DNA from 3 places in the Kitasatospora sp. GAS1066B genome. Region 2 is predicted to be linked to each of the others. Evidence: riboswitches for the same ligand, from Rfam matches in the RefSeq annotation. Region 2 holds a riboswitch; each other region holds the start of a gene.
What was found. A riboswitch is a leader RNA that binds a small molecule or an ion and turns the genes downstream of it on or off. The one in region 2 is predicted to bind cyclic di-AMP.

Region 1 (5,259 bases), on a different contig from region 2:
CCGAGGACGCGCTGTTCCGGCACACCAACAGCGGCAGCGGCGTCCCGCTGCGCCGCTCCGACCTGATGTCCCGCACCGAGTACCACCGTCTGGGCACCTATGGTGCGACGCTCGGTCCGATCGGCGCCGAGTACCAGTTGGCGATGGCCTTCCCGGCCGGCTGGGCACCCGGTGGCGGCCGTCGCACCGTCGCACTGATCGTCAACCGGACCGGCAGCGACTTCCCCGACGCCGACCTGGACTCAGCCGTGCTGCTCCGCACCCGGCTGACCCACGCCCTGGACCGCCTGGCGCCGCCTGTCGCGGCGCCGCCGGTCGACCTCACCGCCCGCGAGGCGGACGTCCTCGACCTGCTGGCCCGAGGCATGACGGACGTGCAGATCGGGCACCGGCTCGCCGTCTCCGCCCGCACCGTGGACAAGCACCTGGAGCACGCCTACGCCAAGCTGCGGGTGCACAGCCGGGTGGCGGCCGCCGCGGTGTGGCGGGACGTGAGCCGCGGCATTGAGCGGGCCTGACCGCGGCATTGAGCGGACCTGACCGCGGTGGCACCATGGAGGTGAAGGGGTGCCGAAGGAGACGAACTTCGGCGACCGCGGCCGCCACATCCACCCGGAGGAGACGAACCCCGGGGCCCGACGGCGACCGCGCGTGATCCGGCATCCGGGCGCCGGCTCCGTGGAGCCCGAGGGGTATGGCGATCAAGCGACTCCGCGGTGTACCTGGGATCGCGTTCACAGCGTTTTCGACACCATGAACGGCACGCCCCCAGGGGTGGGGACGTGTTCACCTCATCAGTGAGCCCCGCCGGGCACGGCGGACGCCCACCGGGCCCCGCGCGCGACGCGTCGCCGATCCCCGACCGTGCCGACCGTGTCGCTCGACCAGGCACGACCGATCCCCGACCCCGCGCAGGACGGCCACCTCACCACTTATCTGCCCTAGGCACCCACTGGCCCGCGGTCTCGCGAACCGCGGGCCAGTGCGCTACCCGTTCCGGGTGGCCGTGCGGGCCTCACGCAGCGGTGGGCCCTGCTACCTCAGCAAGTGGTGTCGATCAGGTAGAACGACACGTAGTGGTCCGAGGTGTAGTAGTCCGAGCCGTCCTCGCCCGTGATGATCCGGCGGGTGCCGCGGGTCGGGGCGCCCGGGGTGATGACCGTGTACTCCTGGTAGTAGCCGTTCGGCTCGCTGGGCAGGACGCCCTCGCGGTTCTGGAAGGTCTCGCCGTCCTGGGAGTACGGGAAGGGGCCGCCCTGGGCGATCAGGTTGAGGGTGTCGTCGGCCTGGCTGGGCAGGGCGGTCTGGCAGATGTTGCCGCTGACGTCCGCGTGGGCGGCGGAGGCGAACATGGCGGTGGGGGCCAGGGTGAGCAGGCCGACGGTGACGACGGACGCGGTACGCGACTTCAACGCGCGTAGAAGAGTCTGCATGGACAGCAGTTTGAGGGGGCGTCAGGAAGCCTGGGAAGGTGCTGGGAGGGGGCTGAGAGAGTCTTCATGTGCATGTAACTAGCGCGCGGGGCAGGCGCCAGGTGTGCGTCGCTTTCGATGCGCGGGGTGGCCGGTGTGACTCGTGTGACATTGATGATGATCATGTCATCTGCCTACTCTGCAGGCTGCTCGCCACGCAGCGGCGGGCCCAGTCCCGGGACGCCTAGTCCTGCCTGCCCGGGGTCGGAACCAGAGCACCGCACCAGGCAGGAGCGGGGGACCCAGGTAGTACTGCCGTGTCCCCGCTCGCCTGCGTACCGCCAGGCCGGGTGAGGGTGCGGCTCGGGGTGAGGCCGACCGGCAGTCGCCGACTCGGCCGGGCCATCTTGCGGTCCGAACCCGACAGCTCACCTCGTAGGCGTCGCAAGAGGAACCTCCGTGATCCCTTCCGCCACCCCTGCGCGCCTCGGCATCCTCGCCGGTGCGCTCGGCCTGCTCGCCGTCCCGATGGTCGGCCAGGCGAACGCCCTCAGCTGGTACCCGTCGACGAGCGCCGCGCCCACCGTGACCCAGGACCGGCTGACCCCGGCCACCGCCACCACCGGCGCGGCGACCACCGCCGCCCTGACGCTGCACGCCAGCTCCTGCTTCACCGCGAAGACGGTGGGCGTGGGCGTGCGGGACGCCGCCGGCAACAACCTGGACTTCCCCGGGAACCTCAGCAACCAGCAGATCTGCCCGAGCGGGCTGTCGCTGACCACCGCCGCGCGGACCTTCGCGGGTGGGACGTACACCATGTTCGGCTTCTACCAGGACCAGGCCGGTGCCTGGCACAACCTGGCGTCGCAGACCCTGACGGTCTCGGCCGGCGGCGGCAGCACCCCGGCGCCGACCCCCGCACCCGCGCCGACCCCCACGCCGACCCCCGCCCCCGCCCCGACTCCGGCGCCCGCCCCCAGCAGCTCGCCCGTCCCCGGCAAGTCGCTGACCTGGTCCGACGAGTTCAACGGCGCGCTCGACAGCACGAAGTGGAACGACAGCTCCACCACCTCGTACAAGTACGGCAACCACAACCCGGACGACAACAAGCTCGACTGGATCGACCCGTCCGGCGTCTCGGTCGCGGGCGGCGTGGCCACCTTCACCGCGCAGCCGTCCAGCCACACCCTGGAGAACGGCAAGCAGGCCTGGACCACCGGTCTGCTCACCACCGAGGGCAGCGGGCAGGGCTTCAAGGTCAAGACCGGTGACTACGCCGAGGCCCGGGTCCAGATGCCGTCCGCGCCCGGTGCCTGGCCCGCGCTGTGGACCTGGTCGAACGGCGGCAGCGAGATCGACTCCTTCGAGTACCACCCGGACAACCCGAACCTGCTTGAGCTGACCAACCACGTCAACTTCGCGCAGAAGTACTACACCGACGCGAACGCCGTGAAGCCGGGCCAGTGGGTGACCATCGGCACCTACTACGGCGCCAACTCCGTCGACTACTACGTCAACGGCGTCAAGGTCTTCTCCGACAACACCGGCGTCGGCGCCAACTGGTCGGCCTACCTGATCCTCAACCTGTCGATCAGCGCCGGCCAGTACCACCCGGCCCCGAGCGGCTCCGCGCCGATCAGCTTCGCCGCGGACTACGTGCGGGTGTACCGCTGACAATTGACGCACCGTCAGATGGCGTGCCGTCATGACCGTGGCCCGGATCCGCTCCTGGATCCGGGCCACGGTCATGACGGGCGAAGGATCAGGGCGCCAGCACGCCGCCCAGCCGCTGCGCGATCTGCCGCATGACCGGCACCAGCGCCGTCGAAGCGATCTGCTCCTCCAGGGCCCGGATCCGCGCCTCCGGGCCGGAGACCGAGAGTGCGGTCGGCGTCGGGGCGCCCGGCACCGCGACGGCGATGCAGCGCACGCCGATCTCCTGCTCCTGGTCGTCCACCACGTAGCCGGCCTCCCGGGCGGTGACGAGCTGGGCGAGCAGGGCGTCGGGATCGGTGACGGTGAACTCGGTGTGCGCGGGCAGGGGTTGGGTGCCGAGCACGGCGCGGGCCTCGTCCTCGGTGAGCTGGGCGAGCAGCGCCTTGCCGACGCCGGTGCAGTGCGGCTGCACCCGGCGGCCGACCTCGGTGAACATCCGCATCGAGCGGCGCGACTGCACCTGGCCGACGTAGACCACCTCGCCGCCCTCCAGGACGGCCAGGTTCGCGGTCTCGCCGGTGGCCTCCATCAGTTCGGCCAGGTAGGGGCGGGCCCAGCTGCCGAGCAGCCGGCCCGCGGTCTCGCCGAGCCGGATCAGCCGCGGCCCCAGGGTGTAGCGCCGCGCGGTGTCCTGGCGGACGTAGCCCTGCTGTGCGAGGGTACGAACCAATCGGTGGATGGTCGGCATCGGGAGGCCCGAGGTGGTGGACAGCTCGCTGAGGGTCGCGACGCCGCCCGAGTCGGCTAGTGCTTCCAGGAGTTGGAAGGCGCGATCGACCGACTGCACGCCGCCCGCGGCGGCGCGCTCGGATCCGGTCGAAGCTGCGGCGGGGGTGCTTGCCACCGGCGTTCCCTTTGCTGTCGGGGGAGGAGTAGAGTCCCAGCGATCTACCTCAACAAACCGTTGAAATTCTGTATCGCGGAAACTAGTGTCCACCTTACAGAATCGAACTCGCCAGTAGGTGGGTCAGATCAGATGAGGGAAGCCCCTACCGGAGCTCCCTACACAGGTTCTACCGTTCAAGGAGTGTCCTGCCCATGGCTGCAGACCAGGGACCCGTCGGTACTTCCGCCGCTCCGGTCGTCACTGTCGCCGGTCCGCGCGTCCCCCGTGCGGAGGAGGTGCTCACGCCCGAGGCGGTCGCGTTCGTCGTGGGCCTCCATCGGACCTTCGAGAGCCGCCGGCAGGAACTCCTCGCCCGACGCCACACCCGTCGGGCCGAGATCGCCAAGGCCGGGACCCTCGACTTCCTGCCCGAGACCGCCGAGATCCGCGCTGCGGACTGGCAGGTCGCCCCGGCCCCCCGGGCGCTGCAGGACCGCCGAGTGGAGATCACCGGCCCGACCGACCGCAAGATGGTGATCAACGCGCTCAACTCCGGCGCGAAGGTCTGGCTGGCCGACTTCGAGGACGCCACCTCGCCCACCTGGCAGTCGGTGGTCTCCGGGCAGGTCAACCTGATCGACGCCTTCGAGGGCCGGATCGACTTCACCTCGCCCGAGGGCAAGGAGTACCGGCTCAAGCCCGCCGCCGAACTCGCCACCGTGGTGGTCCGCCCGCGCGGCTGGCACCTGGACGAGAACCACCTGATGGTGGACGGCGTGCCGGTGGCCGGCGCGTTCTTCGACTTCGGGCTCTACTTCTTCCACAATGCCGCGCGGCTGCTCGCCAAGGGAGCGCAGGACCCCAACTCCGGGCCCTACTTCTACCTCCCGAAGACCGAGAGCCACCTGGAGGCGCGCCTCTGGAACGACGTCTTCACCTACGCCCAGGAGCAGTTGGGCATCGAGCACGGCACCATCCGGGCCACCGTGCTGATCGAGACGATCCTGGCCGCCTTCGAGATGGAGGAGATCCTCTACGAGCTGCGCGACCACGCAGCCGGGCTGAACGCGGGCCGCTGGGACTACCTCTTCTCGATCGTCAAGAACTTCCGGGACGCCGGCGAGCGCTTCATCCTGCCCGACCGCAACAGCGTGGGCATGACCTCGCCGTTCATGGCCGCCTACGCCGGCCTGCTGGTGCAGACCTGCCACCGGCGCGGCGCGCACGCGATCGGCGGGATGGCCGCCTTCATCCCGAGCCGCAAGGACCCCGAGGTCAACGCGGCCGCGCTGGTCAAGGTCCGGG
Region 2 (5,259 bases):
TGACCCTCCGCAACAGGGATTACCCGTCAGGTGACCAGGCTCACTCCTCCTGGGGACGGGATACCGTCAAGACATGCCGGACCAGCCCGATGCCATCCCGTTGCCGCCCGCACCACCCCTGTTCACCTGGGAGTTCGCCGCCGACCCGTACCCGGCGTACGCCTGGTTGCGGGAGCACGCCCCGGTGCATCGGACTACCCTGCCGAGCGGGGTTGACGCCTGGTTGGTGACCCGGTACGCGGACGCCCGGCAGGCACTGGCCGACGCCCGGCTCTCCAAGAACCCGGCCCACCACAGTGAGCAGGCACATCGCACCGGACGGGTCGGCATCCCGGGGGAGCGGCAGGCCGACCTGATGACCCACTTGCTGAACATCGACCCGCCCGACCACACCCGGCTGCGCCGCCTGGTCTCCAAGGCCTTCACCCCGCGCACTGTGGCCGAGTTCGAACCCCGGGTGCAGCAGCTGACGGACCGGTTGATCTCCGGCTTCGCGGCGCGCGGCTCGGCCGACCTGATCCACGAGTTCGCCTTCCCGCTGCCGATCTACGCGATCTGCGACCTGCTCGGGGTGCCGGCCGAGGACCAGGACGACTTCCGCGACTGGGCCGGCATGATGATCCGACACGGCGGCGGCCCGCGCGGCGGGGTGGCCCGCGCGGTCAAGCGGATGCGGTCCTACCTGGCGGAGTTGATCCACCGCAAGCGGGCCGAGCCGGGTGAGGACCTGATCTCGGGGCTGATCAGGGCCAGCGACCACGGTGAGCACCTGAGCGAGAACGAGGCCGCCGCGATGGCCTTCATCCTGCTCTTCGCCGGTTTCGAGACCACCGTCAACCTCATCGGCAACGGCATGTACACGTTGATGAACCATCCCGAGCAGCGCGCCCGCCTGCAGGAGTCGGTGCGGCGCGGCGAGCGCGAGCTGCTGACCACCGCCGTCGAGGAACTGCTCCGCTACGACGGTCCGGTGGAGCTGGCGACCTGGCGGTTCGCCACCGCGCCGCTGAGCATCGGCGGGGTGGACATCCCGGTCGGCGATCCGGTGCTGGTGGTGCTGGCCGCGGCCGATCGCGACCCGGCCAGGTTCGGTCGACCCGACACCCTGGACCTGGCCCGCAAGGACAACCCGCACCTCGGCTTCGGGCACGGCATCCACTACTGCATCGGCGCTCCGCTGGCCCGGCTGGAGGGGCAGGCGGCGCTGGCCACCCTGCTGACCCGGCTGCCCGACATCGAGTTCGCCGGCGAGCCGGCGGAACTGCGCTGGCGGGGCGGTCTGATCATGCGTGGGCTGCGCGAACTGCCGGTTTCTTTCACACCGGAATCCTCGACCGGCAGCTCCTGACGGCGTGTCGGATGTCTGACGGCGTGTCGGAAGTGTTCCGGCAGGCACGATCTGAATACGCATCAATGCGGACAAACCTGATCGGTTAGTGGACGATCTGACGGCGTCGTAATTCTCGTGTGATGTATGCGATATGAGCTTGTGATTGGTCCGTCAATCTGCCTACCCTCCCAGGAGTTCGCAGCTGCGAACCCCGCGTGCGGTACGCCGAGTCCTGCCCACCGCGCCGTCGGGACGCCGACCTACCTCGGGGCAGGGGCGGGGGACCCAGGATTTTCTGCCGTCTCCCACGGCTAGGGGTGAAGCCGCGTCAGCGGCCGGGCCGACCTCACGGGCCCGAACCCGACAGCTCACCTCGCAGGCGTGCGGAGAGGGACAGTTCATGCTGCTCAAGGGCAATGGCCGTCATCGTCGTCGTACCCAGACCGAGCGGGCGATCGCCGTGGCCGGCGTGGCCGGTGCGGGTCTGGCGGTGCCGCTGCTCACCGCGACCGCCGCGCATGCCGCCCCGGTCACGGTCTGGGACAAGGTCGCCAACTGCGAGAGCACCAACAACTGGAGCATCAACACGGGCAACGGCTTCTACGGCGGTCTGCAGTTCACCTCCTCCACCTGGGCCGCGTACGGCGGCACCCAGTACGCGTCGCAGGCCAACCAGGCCACCAGGGCGCAGCAGATCTCGGTCGCCGAGAAGGTGCTGGCCGACCAGGGTCCCGGCGCCTGGCCGGTCTGTTCGGTCAAGGCGGGCCTGGCCCAGGGCGGCGCCGCAGCCGCGCTGGACGCCAGTGCGCCGGTCGCCCCGAGCCGGCAGCAGACGCGGCCTCAGACGCCGGCTCCGCAGGCCCAGCGGGCGCAGCCCCAGCAGGTGCCGCAGTCCACCGCCCCGGCCTTCCCCGGCAAGGCCGGCTGGGACGCGAAGGGTCAGGTCTACTGGTACCAGAGCGACGGCGGGTGGTACTGGACCAGCCACCAGAGCGTGTACGACCGGAACATGCCCGCCCCGGTGCCCGCTCAGGCCCCGGCCCAGGCACCGATCCAGGCCCCGATCCAGGTCCCGGCCCAGGCACCGGCCGCCGCGCCGAGCGGCTCCGGTCACGACTACACGGTGCGGGCCGGCGACACCCTCTCGATGATCGCCCAGGCCCAGCACCAGACCGGCGGCTGGCAGCAGCTCTACCAGGCCAACCAGCAGACGGTGGGCGGGAATCCGGACCTGATCATGCCCGGCCAGCTGCTGCACCTCGGCTGACCGGCCGACAGCCCGCGCGGGGCCGCGCCGATGCGGCCCCGCGCGAGCGGCTCGCGAAACGACCACCGACACGCATTCAGGTGAACTACCGGCAGGTAGCCGAGCCACACCGTGAGACGGGAGGCAGGTCCGGGTCGTCGCGGTGGCCGGTGCGGTTAGGCTCTGGTCGTAACGACTCCCTACCCACGTCCGCAGGACCGCTTCCGTCTAGGAGATGCCTCGTGCCGTCCATTGATGTCGTCGTAGCCCGTGAGATTCTCGACTCGCGCGGCAACCCCACGGTCGAGGTCGAGGTCGGCCTCGACGACGGCAGCACCGGTCGTGCCGCTGTCCCGTCCGGCGCCTCGACGGGTGCCTTCGAGGCGCTGGAGCTGCGTGACGGTGACAAGAACCGCTACTTCGGCAAGGGCGTCGAGAAGGCCGTCCTCGCCGTGATCGAGCAGATCGGCCCGGAGCTGGTCGGCTACGACGCCACCGAGCAGCGGCTGATCGACCAGGCGATGCTCGACCTGGACGCCACCCCGGACAAGTCCTCGCTCGGCGCCAACGCGATCCTCGGCGTCTCGCTGGCCGTCGCGCACGCCGCCTCCGAGGCCAGCGACCTGCCGCTGTTCCGCTACCTCGGCGGTCCGAACGCGCACGTGCTGCCGGTCCCGATGATGAACATCCTCAACGGTGGCTCGCACGCCGACTCCAACGTCGACATCCAGGAGTTCATGATCGCGCCGATCGGCGCGGAGTCCTTCTCCGAGGCCGTGCGCTGGGGCGTCGAGGTCTACCACACGCTCAAGGGCGTGCTGAAGGAGCGCGGCCTGTCCACCGGCCTGGGCGACGAGGGCGGCTTCGCGCCGAACCTGGACAGCAACCGCGAGGCGCTGGACCTGATCACCGAGGCGATCAAGAAGGCCGGCTACGTGCCCGGCAAGGACGTCGCGCTGGCCCTGGACGTGGCCGCCTCCGAGTTCTACAAGGACGGCGCCTACCAGTTCGAGGGCAAGGCGCTGACCGCCGCCGAGCTGATCGAGTACTACGCCGACCTGGTCGAGAACTACCCGCTGGTCTCCATCGAGGACCCGCTGGACGAGTCGGACTGGGACGGCTGGAAGGCCATGACGGACAAGCTGGGCGCCAAGGTCCAGCTGGTCGGTGACGACCTGTTCGTCACCAACCCGGAGCGCCTGGCCCGTGGCATCGAGACCGGCACCGCCAACGCGCTGCTGGTGAAGGTGAACCAGATCGGCTCGCTGACCGAGACCCTGGACGCCGTCGAGCTGGCCCAGCGCAACGGCTACCGCTGCATGATGTCGCACCGCTCCGGTGAGACCGAGGACGTCACCATCGCCGACCTGGCCGTCGCCACCAACTGCGGCCAGATCAAGACCGGTGCCCCGGCCCGCTCCGAGCGCGTCGCCAAGTACAACCAGCTGCTGCGCATCGAGGAGATCCTCGACGACGCCGCCGAGTACGCGGGCCGCGCCGCCTTCCCCCGGTTCCGCGTCGCGGACTGACCCCCGCGAGGGCCGACAGCCAGCCTGACCGATGCCCCGGTGTGCACCCCGTAGGGTGGATGCCGGGGTATCGGCGCGACTGGGAGGGGTCAGGAGATGGCAGGCTGGAAGATCCCGGGTCTGGGCGGCCGGCCGCGGTTCACCAGCCGGGCCACCGTGCTGGTCCTGGTGCTCTGCTCGCTGGTGGCGATCCTCGCCTATCCGACCCGGCAGTTCATCAACCAGCGCGACCAGATCAGCGCCCAGCGGGTCAAGGCCGAGCAGGCCCGCCGGCAGGTCGAGCAGTTGACCACCGAGCTGGCCCGCTGGCAGGACCCGGAGTTCGTGAAGGCCCAGGCCCGCGAGCGGTTGCACTACGCGATGCCCGGTGAGACCCCCTTCGTCTCGGTCGACCCCACCCCCTCGGCCGCCTCCTCCCAAGCCTCGGGCCGTGGCTCCGCGCAGGCCGCCGCGCAGGCGGCCAAGCCCTGGTACGCCACCGTCTGGGACTCGGTGGACGCGGCCGCCGCCACCCCCGCTCCCGCCCCCGCTCCGTGAGAAGCCCGCCCCGTGAAGAAGACCCGACATGACACTTGAGAACCAGCCGGTCGCCGACCGCGACCTGGCCGCCGTCGCGGCCCAGCTCGGCCGCGTCCCGCGCGGCACCCGGGCGGTGGCGCACCGCTGCCCGTGCGGCAACCCGGATGTGGTGGAGACCGCCCCGCGGTTGCCCGACGGCACCCCGTTCCCCACCCTGTACTACCTGACCTGCCCCAAGGCCGCCTCGCTGATCGGCACGCTGGAGGCGGACGGGGTGATGAAGGAGCAGACCGCCCGGCTCGCCGAGGACCCGGAGCTGGCCGCCGCGTACCAGAAGGCGCACGAGGACTACATCGCCCGCCGCGACGCCATCGAGGTGCTGGAAGGTTTCCCCTCGGCCGGCGGGATGCCGGACCGGGTGAAGTGCCTGCACGTGCTGGTCGGCCACTCGCTGGCGGCCGGGCCCGGCGTCAACCCGCTGGGTGACGAGGCGCTGGCGATGCTGCCCGAGTGGTGGCGCAAGGGCGCCTGCGTGAGCGAGCAGCAGGTCGCGGACGGGATCGAGGCGCTGGTCGCCCAGCGCGCCGAGGCCGAGGACCACGCGGCGGTGATCGCCGCCAAGGAGCGCAAGACCG
Region 3 (5,259 bases), on a different contig from region 2:
GCAGCGCGATCAGCATCGGGCCGATGTTCACCACCATGGCGGCCGTGCCGGCGTCGACCTTCTGCTCGCCCCAGTTGAGCGCGACCATGTAGAGGCCGAACCAGAGCAGCCCGGAGAGCGCGATGCCCGGCCAGGCGGCGCGGGGTGGCAGGCCTTCGCGGCGGATGGCCCAGACGGCCAGCAGCGCGATCGAGCCGACGGTCAGCCGGCCCAGCGCGAGCGCACCAGGGCCGTAGTGCGCGGCGGCCGAACGGATCGCCACGAAGGCCGAGGCCCAGAGCAGCACGGTGACGGTGGCCGCGGCCACCGCCTTGGGGTTGAGCTTGGCACCGGGTGGGGCGGTGGTGGGGGCAGCGGCAGGGGCGGTGACTGCGGAGGGGGCGCCTTGGTCCATGCGGGCCAAGCTAGCCCGGGGTTGCCGGGGCGGCCAGGCAATTAGCGGCCGCCCGCGGGCCCCCGGCAGGGTGCCGGCGAGGACGGCAGGACGGTTCAGTCGGCGACCACGCCGTCCAGGTAGACCCAGACGCCCTGGTCGCGCACGAAGCGGCTCTTCTCCCGCATGCTGCCGGAGAGGCCCTGTTCCTGGTAGCGGGCGACGAACTCCACCGTGCCCTCCTGGTGGAACGGGCCGCCCTCGGTGCTGCCCAGGATCTCCAGCCGCTGCCAGCGCAGTCGGGGATCGAAGTCGACGGCCGGCGGCCGGGTCTGCGGGTGCCAGCTGCGCAGCAGGTAGGCGGCGTCCTCGACCACGAAGGCGCTGAACCGCGAGCGCATCAGCTGCTCGGCGGTGGTCGCCTGGGCCAGGCCGCTGTGCAGCCGGCCGCAGCAGTCGGCGTAGCTCGCGGGCAGTCCGCACGGGCAGCGGTCCGGCGCGGCGGGGGCGGGGGCCGGGCGGGGCCTGGTGGGGCGTCGTGACATGGGTCCATTCTGACGGCTGCCCGAGGTGCCCGGCGCCAGGGGCGCCGGGCACGGGGCTGACGGTCCGTCAGGGCAGCTGGAGCTGCTGACCGGGGTAGATCAGGTCGGGGTTGGTGCCGACCGTGCCGAGGTTGTCCTGGTAGAGGTGCTGCCAGGTGTCGAGGTGGTGGCTCTGGGCGATGGTCCAGAGGTTGTCGCCGTGCTGGACGGTGTAGCCCTGGCCGGCGGCGGGGGACTGGGGGGTGCCGGGCGCGGCCGGGGTTGCCGGGGTGGTCGGATCGGCTACGGGCGCGCTGGTCGGGGCGGTGCTCGGCGTGCCAGTGGCGGGGGTGGTCGCGGTGCCGGCCGGGGGAGTGCTGCTCTGGGCCTGGGTCGGCGCTGCGGGGGCCTGGGTTGCCGGGGTCGGCGAGCCGGTCGGCGCCTGCGGGGTCGGGCTGGCGGTGGGCGCGGCGGCGTTGGTGGTGCCGGGCGCGGCCGGCGCCGGGGCCGTGGTGCCGGGGGCGGCCGGGGCCTGGGTCGGCGCAGCCGTCGACGTGGGCGCGGAGCCGGGCAGGGGGCTGGTCGAGGTGCCCGTCGAGGCGCTGGGCCCGATCGACACGCCGATCACCGGCGCGGTCGGCGTGTCGGTGATCGGGGGTGCGGTGGTGGGCGCGGACGTCGACGCAGTGGGCGCGGGTGTGGGCACGGAGGTGGCGGTCGGCGCGGTCAGCCCCGCCACCGTCGCGCAGTTCCCCCAGACGCCCGGACCCTGGCCGGCGAGCAGCTGCTCGGCCACCTTGATCTGCTGCGCCTCGGTCGCGTGCGAGGCCACCGCGCCGTACCGGTCGCCGCCGTTGGCGACCCAGTCCTGCTGGGTGAACTGCAGCCCGCCGTAGTGCCCGTTGCCCGTGTCGGCGCTCCAGTTGCCGCCGGTCTCGCACTGGGCCACCGTGTCCCAGGCGGTGGCCGGGGCGGCGTGCGCGCCGGTGGCCGTGAGCAGTGGCAGGGCCAGACCGGCGCCGGCCACGGTCGCGACGGCCACTGCGCGGTCGGCCTGGCTCGGCCGACGGTGGCGGCCCGGACCGGAGAACACCCCGGATATGCCCATGGAAGATCCCTCTCCGCACGCCTGCGAGGTGAGCTGTCGGGTTCGGACCGGAGGCTGGCCCGGCCGTTCGCGCGGACGGATCCGGCGGACGGCTTCACCCCGAGCCGTACGGGGACGGCATGAATCCTGGGTCCCCCGCCCCTGCCCAGAGGTGTGTCGTGGTCCCGGGAGCGCGTTGGGCAGGACTCGGCGTACCGCGTCCGGGTGCCCGCACGGTGACGGGTTGCTGGGGAGACTAGACGGATCATCACCCTGATAACAACCCCGCATCGCACACGTCACACGCGAATCACGGCAGCTGGGCGATGCTCCGTACCGGGAACACCGCGCGCTGTCGCGGCCGGTTCGCCTCCCGGCCCGCTAGTTTGGCGGTGGAACAGCCGATCAGTTGCTTCAGTTGCTGAGGAGAGGCCGATGGCCGACGAAGTCAAGATCCGCGAACTGTTCGCCGCCCAACGGACCGGCGTGCTGGTGACCCTGAAACGGGACGGGCGGCCCCAGCTCTCCAATGTCCGCTATGCGTACGACCCGGCTCGGGAGCTGATCCGGGTCTCGATCACCGCCGATCGCGTGAAGGCGAAGAACCTGGCCCGCGACCCGCGGGCGAGCCTGTACGCGACCAGCCCGGACTACGGGACCTGGGCGGTGGCCGAGGGCACCGCCGAGCTGACGCCGGTGGCCGCCGCCGAGGACGACGCCACCGTCGAGGAGTTGGTCGACCTCTACCGCACGCTGTCAGGCGAGCACCCGGACTGGGACGAGTACCGCGCGGCGATGGTCCGCGATCGCCGGCTGGTGGTCGAACTGCACGTCGAGCACCTGTACGGCCAGACGCCCTGAGGCTGGACGGCCGGGCGGCGCAAGGGAGTTGCCCACCCGCCCGGCCGAGCGGGTTTGCCCGATCGGCGGACATCGCGCCGCGCACCACCGCACCATAGGGGGCACGCGCGCCCGACCGGGATGCGGTGGGCGCACCGGGAGCGAGGTGAGGGCTGTGCACGAGTTGGAGCCGGCCATCGAGGCGGCCGAGGGCGATCCGCACTGGTGGTGGGAGGTGGACGCCGCGCTGATGGGCAAGGCGGCCGCCTTGGACGTGGCCATGTACTGGGCCCGGGGGCTGACCAACTGGGCGGCCAGATACGACCCCCGGGTGGCCGGCGGCGATCTGGCGGCGGTGCGGACCCTGCTCGGCCTGGCGGTCTACCGCGCGGCCCAGGGCGAGGGCGTCACCGATCCGGGCCGGATCCCCACCCTGCTGCCGCTGCTGACGCTCGCTCGCGGCGTGGCCAGGACCACCGCGGAGGTCCGCCCGCTCGGCTACGGTGACCGGGGGCGGCTGCGGCTGGCCGACCGGGCCCGGCTGCGGGCCGCGTTGGACGACCCGGATCAGGCCGTCTTCGAGCGGCTGCGCAAGGAGACGGTCCTGGTGCTGGTGGCCAACACCGACCACGCGCGCACCGAGATGTGCCGCCGGTCCAACGACGCGACGGTCTGGAAGGACCGCCCGCTGATCACCATCAACTCGCGTGAGCCGCAGCTGCCGGAGCACGGGGCGCTGCCCTGGGACTGGTACAGCACCGGCTGACCGCGCCGGCCCGGTCGATCCGCCTAGCCACCCGGCCGTCGACCGGCCGCCCCGGTCGTGCCTGCCGTGCCGGCCCTCCCGTACGCTCTGGGGTCCGCGGGCCGAATACACCTGGCCGGCGCGAGACAACGGCACTGTGCGGTACAGGGGGAGAGCAGAGCATGAGCGGCGATGACGTGTGGCGGGCGCCGGATCCGGAGCCCGATCCGGCGCCGGGGCAGCCGGGCGGCGGGCAGGCCGACGCGGCGGCGCCGAGTGACCGGCCGGGTGCCGCCGGCCCGTACCCGCCGCCACCGCCGCCGTACCAGCAGCCCTACCAAGCCACTCAGGGCTACCAGGGCCCGTACCCCGGCGCCGCGCCGGGTGGTTGGCCGCCGCCCTGGGCGGGTTGGGGCGTTCGGCCCGCGCCGCCCAAGCCCGGGGTGATACCGCTGGCCCCGCTCGGGCTCGGCGACGTGCTCAGCGGTGTCTTCACCACCATGCGCCGCTACGTCAAGCCGCTGCTGCTGCCGCTGCTCGGCGTGCTGGCGGCCGCCGCCGTGCTGTTCACCGTCTACGGCACGGTGGGCTACCTGCTGACCTCGGGGACCTTCCAGCAGTTGTCGGACCAGACCGAGGCCCAGCCGACCGACAGCCAGGGTTTCACCATCGGCGTGCTCGCCATCGTCGGCGGGCTCCTGCTGCTGCTCTGCTTCCTGGCGTTCTCGCTGGTGGCGAGCGTGTCGAGTGCGGCGGTGCTGCGGCACGCCGTGGTCGGCCGCCCGGTGACGGCCGGTCAGCTCTGGTCGCAGGCCCGCCCCCACCTGTGGCGGGTGCTCGGTGCCCAGCTGCTGCTGGCGGCGGCCGGGCTCGCCGCGGTGCTGGTCGCGCTGGTGCCGGCCACCGTGCTCGGGCTGCTGACCGACAGCGGTGCCGTGTTCGGCGTGCTGGCGGTGCTCCTGCTGCTGGTGGTGCTGGGGCTCGGTGGCTACGCGGGGGTGCGGCTGACCCTGCTGGTCCCGGTGGTGGTGCTGGAGAACCGGCGCCCGGTCGCCGCGATCCGCCGGGCCTGGACGCTCAACCACGGCGCCTGGTGGCGCAGTCTGGGCATCCCGTACCTGATCCGGATGATCGGATCCTTCGTCAGCCAGGCGATTCTGGCCCCGGCCTGGGTGATCGGCGTGATCGGGCTCGGCCTCACCGCCGGCGATCGGGTCGACCAGTACGGGGACACCGTGTCCGGCGGCCCCTCGGCCTTCGGCGTGGTCTTCTGCATCGCCTTCGTGCTGCTGGGCCTGGGCGTCGCGACGGTGCTCACCGCACCGATCACGCCGCTGACCGACGGGCTGCTCTACGTCGACCGGCGGATTCGCCGCGAGGCACTGGCCGACTCGCTCGCGGCGCAGGTCGGAATCCCCGTTCCACCGAGCACTCCTGGCGTCTAGGACGTGAACGCCGCTGCCGACCGGCGCGCGCCGGTCGGCAGCGGCGTTCCATGCCGTCACCTGCCGAGGCTCGTCACCCACGCCTCGATGTCCAGGACCTCCGCCTGCCGGGGGAACACCTTCTCGGTGAGCACCCGGTGCACCTCGGGGTCGGCGTCCAGGCAGCCGTCGGCCAGCACGGTGAGGCCGAAATCGAGGTCGGCGGCCTCGCGCAGGGTGGAGAGCACCACGCCGCTGGTGGCGAT

Region 1: it holds a riboswitch for cyclic di-AMP, as region 2 does, so the genes downstream of both, ABH937_RS26325 (glycoside hydrolase family 16 protein) here and ABH937_RS21555 (transglycosylase family protein) in region 2, are expected to answer to the same signal.
Region 3: it holds a riboswitch for cyclic di-AMP, as region 2 does, so the genes downstream of both, ABH937_RS10775 (transglycosylase family protein) here and ABH937_RS21555 (transglycosylase family protein) in region 2, are expected to answer to the same signal.

Annotation. Positions count from the first base shown of each region.
Region 1 is NZ_JBGCCO010000025.1:96,194-101,452, reverse strand. It holds gene ABH937_RS26335 (helix-turn-helix transcriptional regulator) at 1-518, shown strand, start outside; gene ABH937_RS26330 (ribonuclease domain-containing protein) at 1,041-1,433, opposite strand; cyclic di-AMP (ydaO/yuaA leader) riboswitch at 1,679-1,869, shown strand; gene ABH937_RS26325 (glycoside hydrolase family 16 protein) at 1,872-3,086, shown strand; gene ABH937_RS26320 (IclR family transcriptional regulator) at 3,175-3,972, opposite strand; gene aceB (malate synthase A) at 4,167-5,259, shown strand, end outside.
Region 2 is NZ_JBGCCO010000019.1:8,250-13,508, forward strand. It holds gene ABH937_RS21550 (cytochrome P450) at 74-1,348, shown strand; cyclic di-AMP (ydaO/yuaA leader) riboswitch at 1,578-1,726, shown strand; gene ABH937_RS21555 (transglycosylase family protein) at 1,731-2,597, shown strand; gene eno (phosphopyruvate hydratase) at 2,819-4,105, shown strand; gene ABH937_RS21565 (septum formation initiator family protein) at 4,202-4,642, shown strand; gene ABH937_RS21570 (DUF501 domain-containing protein) at 4,671-5,259, shown strand, end outside.
Region 3 is NZ_JBGCCO010000008.1:25,970-31,228, forward strand. It holds gene ABH937_RS10765 (DMT family transporter) at 1-394, opposite strand, end outside; gene ABH937_RS10770 (YchJ family protein) at 490-918, opposite strand; gene ABH937_RS10775 (transglycosylase family protein) at 986-2,005, opposite strand; cyclic di-AMP (ydaO/yuaA leader) riboswitch at 2,008-2,174, opposite strand; gene ABH937_RS10780 (PPOX class F420-dependent oxidoreductase) at 2,420-2,845, shown strand; gene ABH937_RS10785 (hypothetical protein) at 2,991-3,590, shown strand; gene ABH937_RS10790 (hypothetical protein) at 3,752-5,014, shown strand; gene ABH937_RS10795 (cysteine hydrolase family protein) at 5,071-5,259, opposite strand, start outside.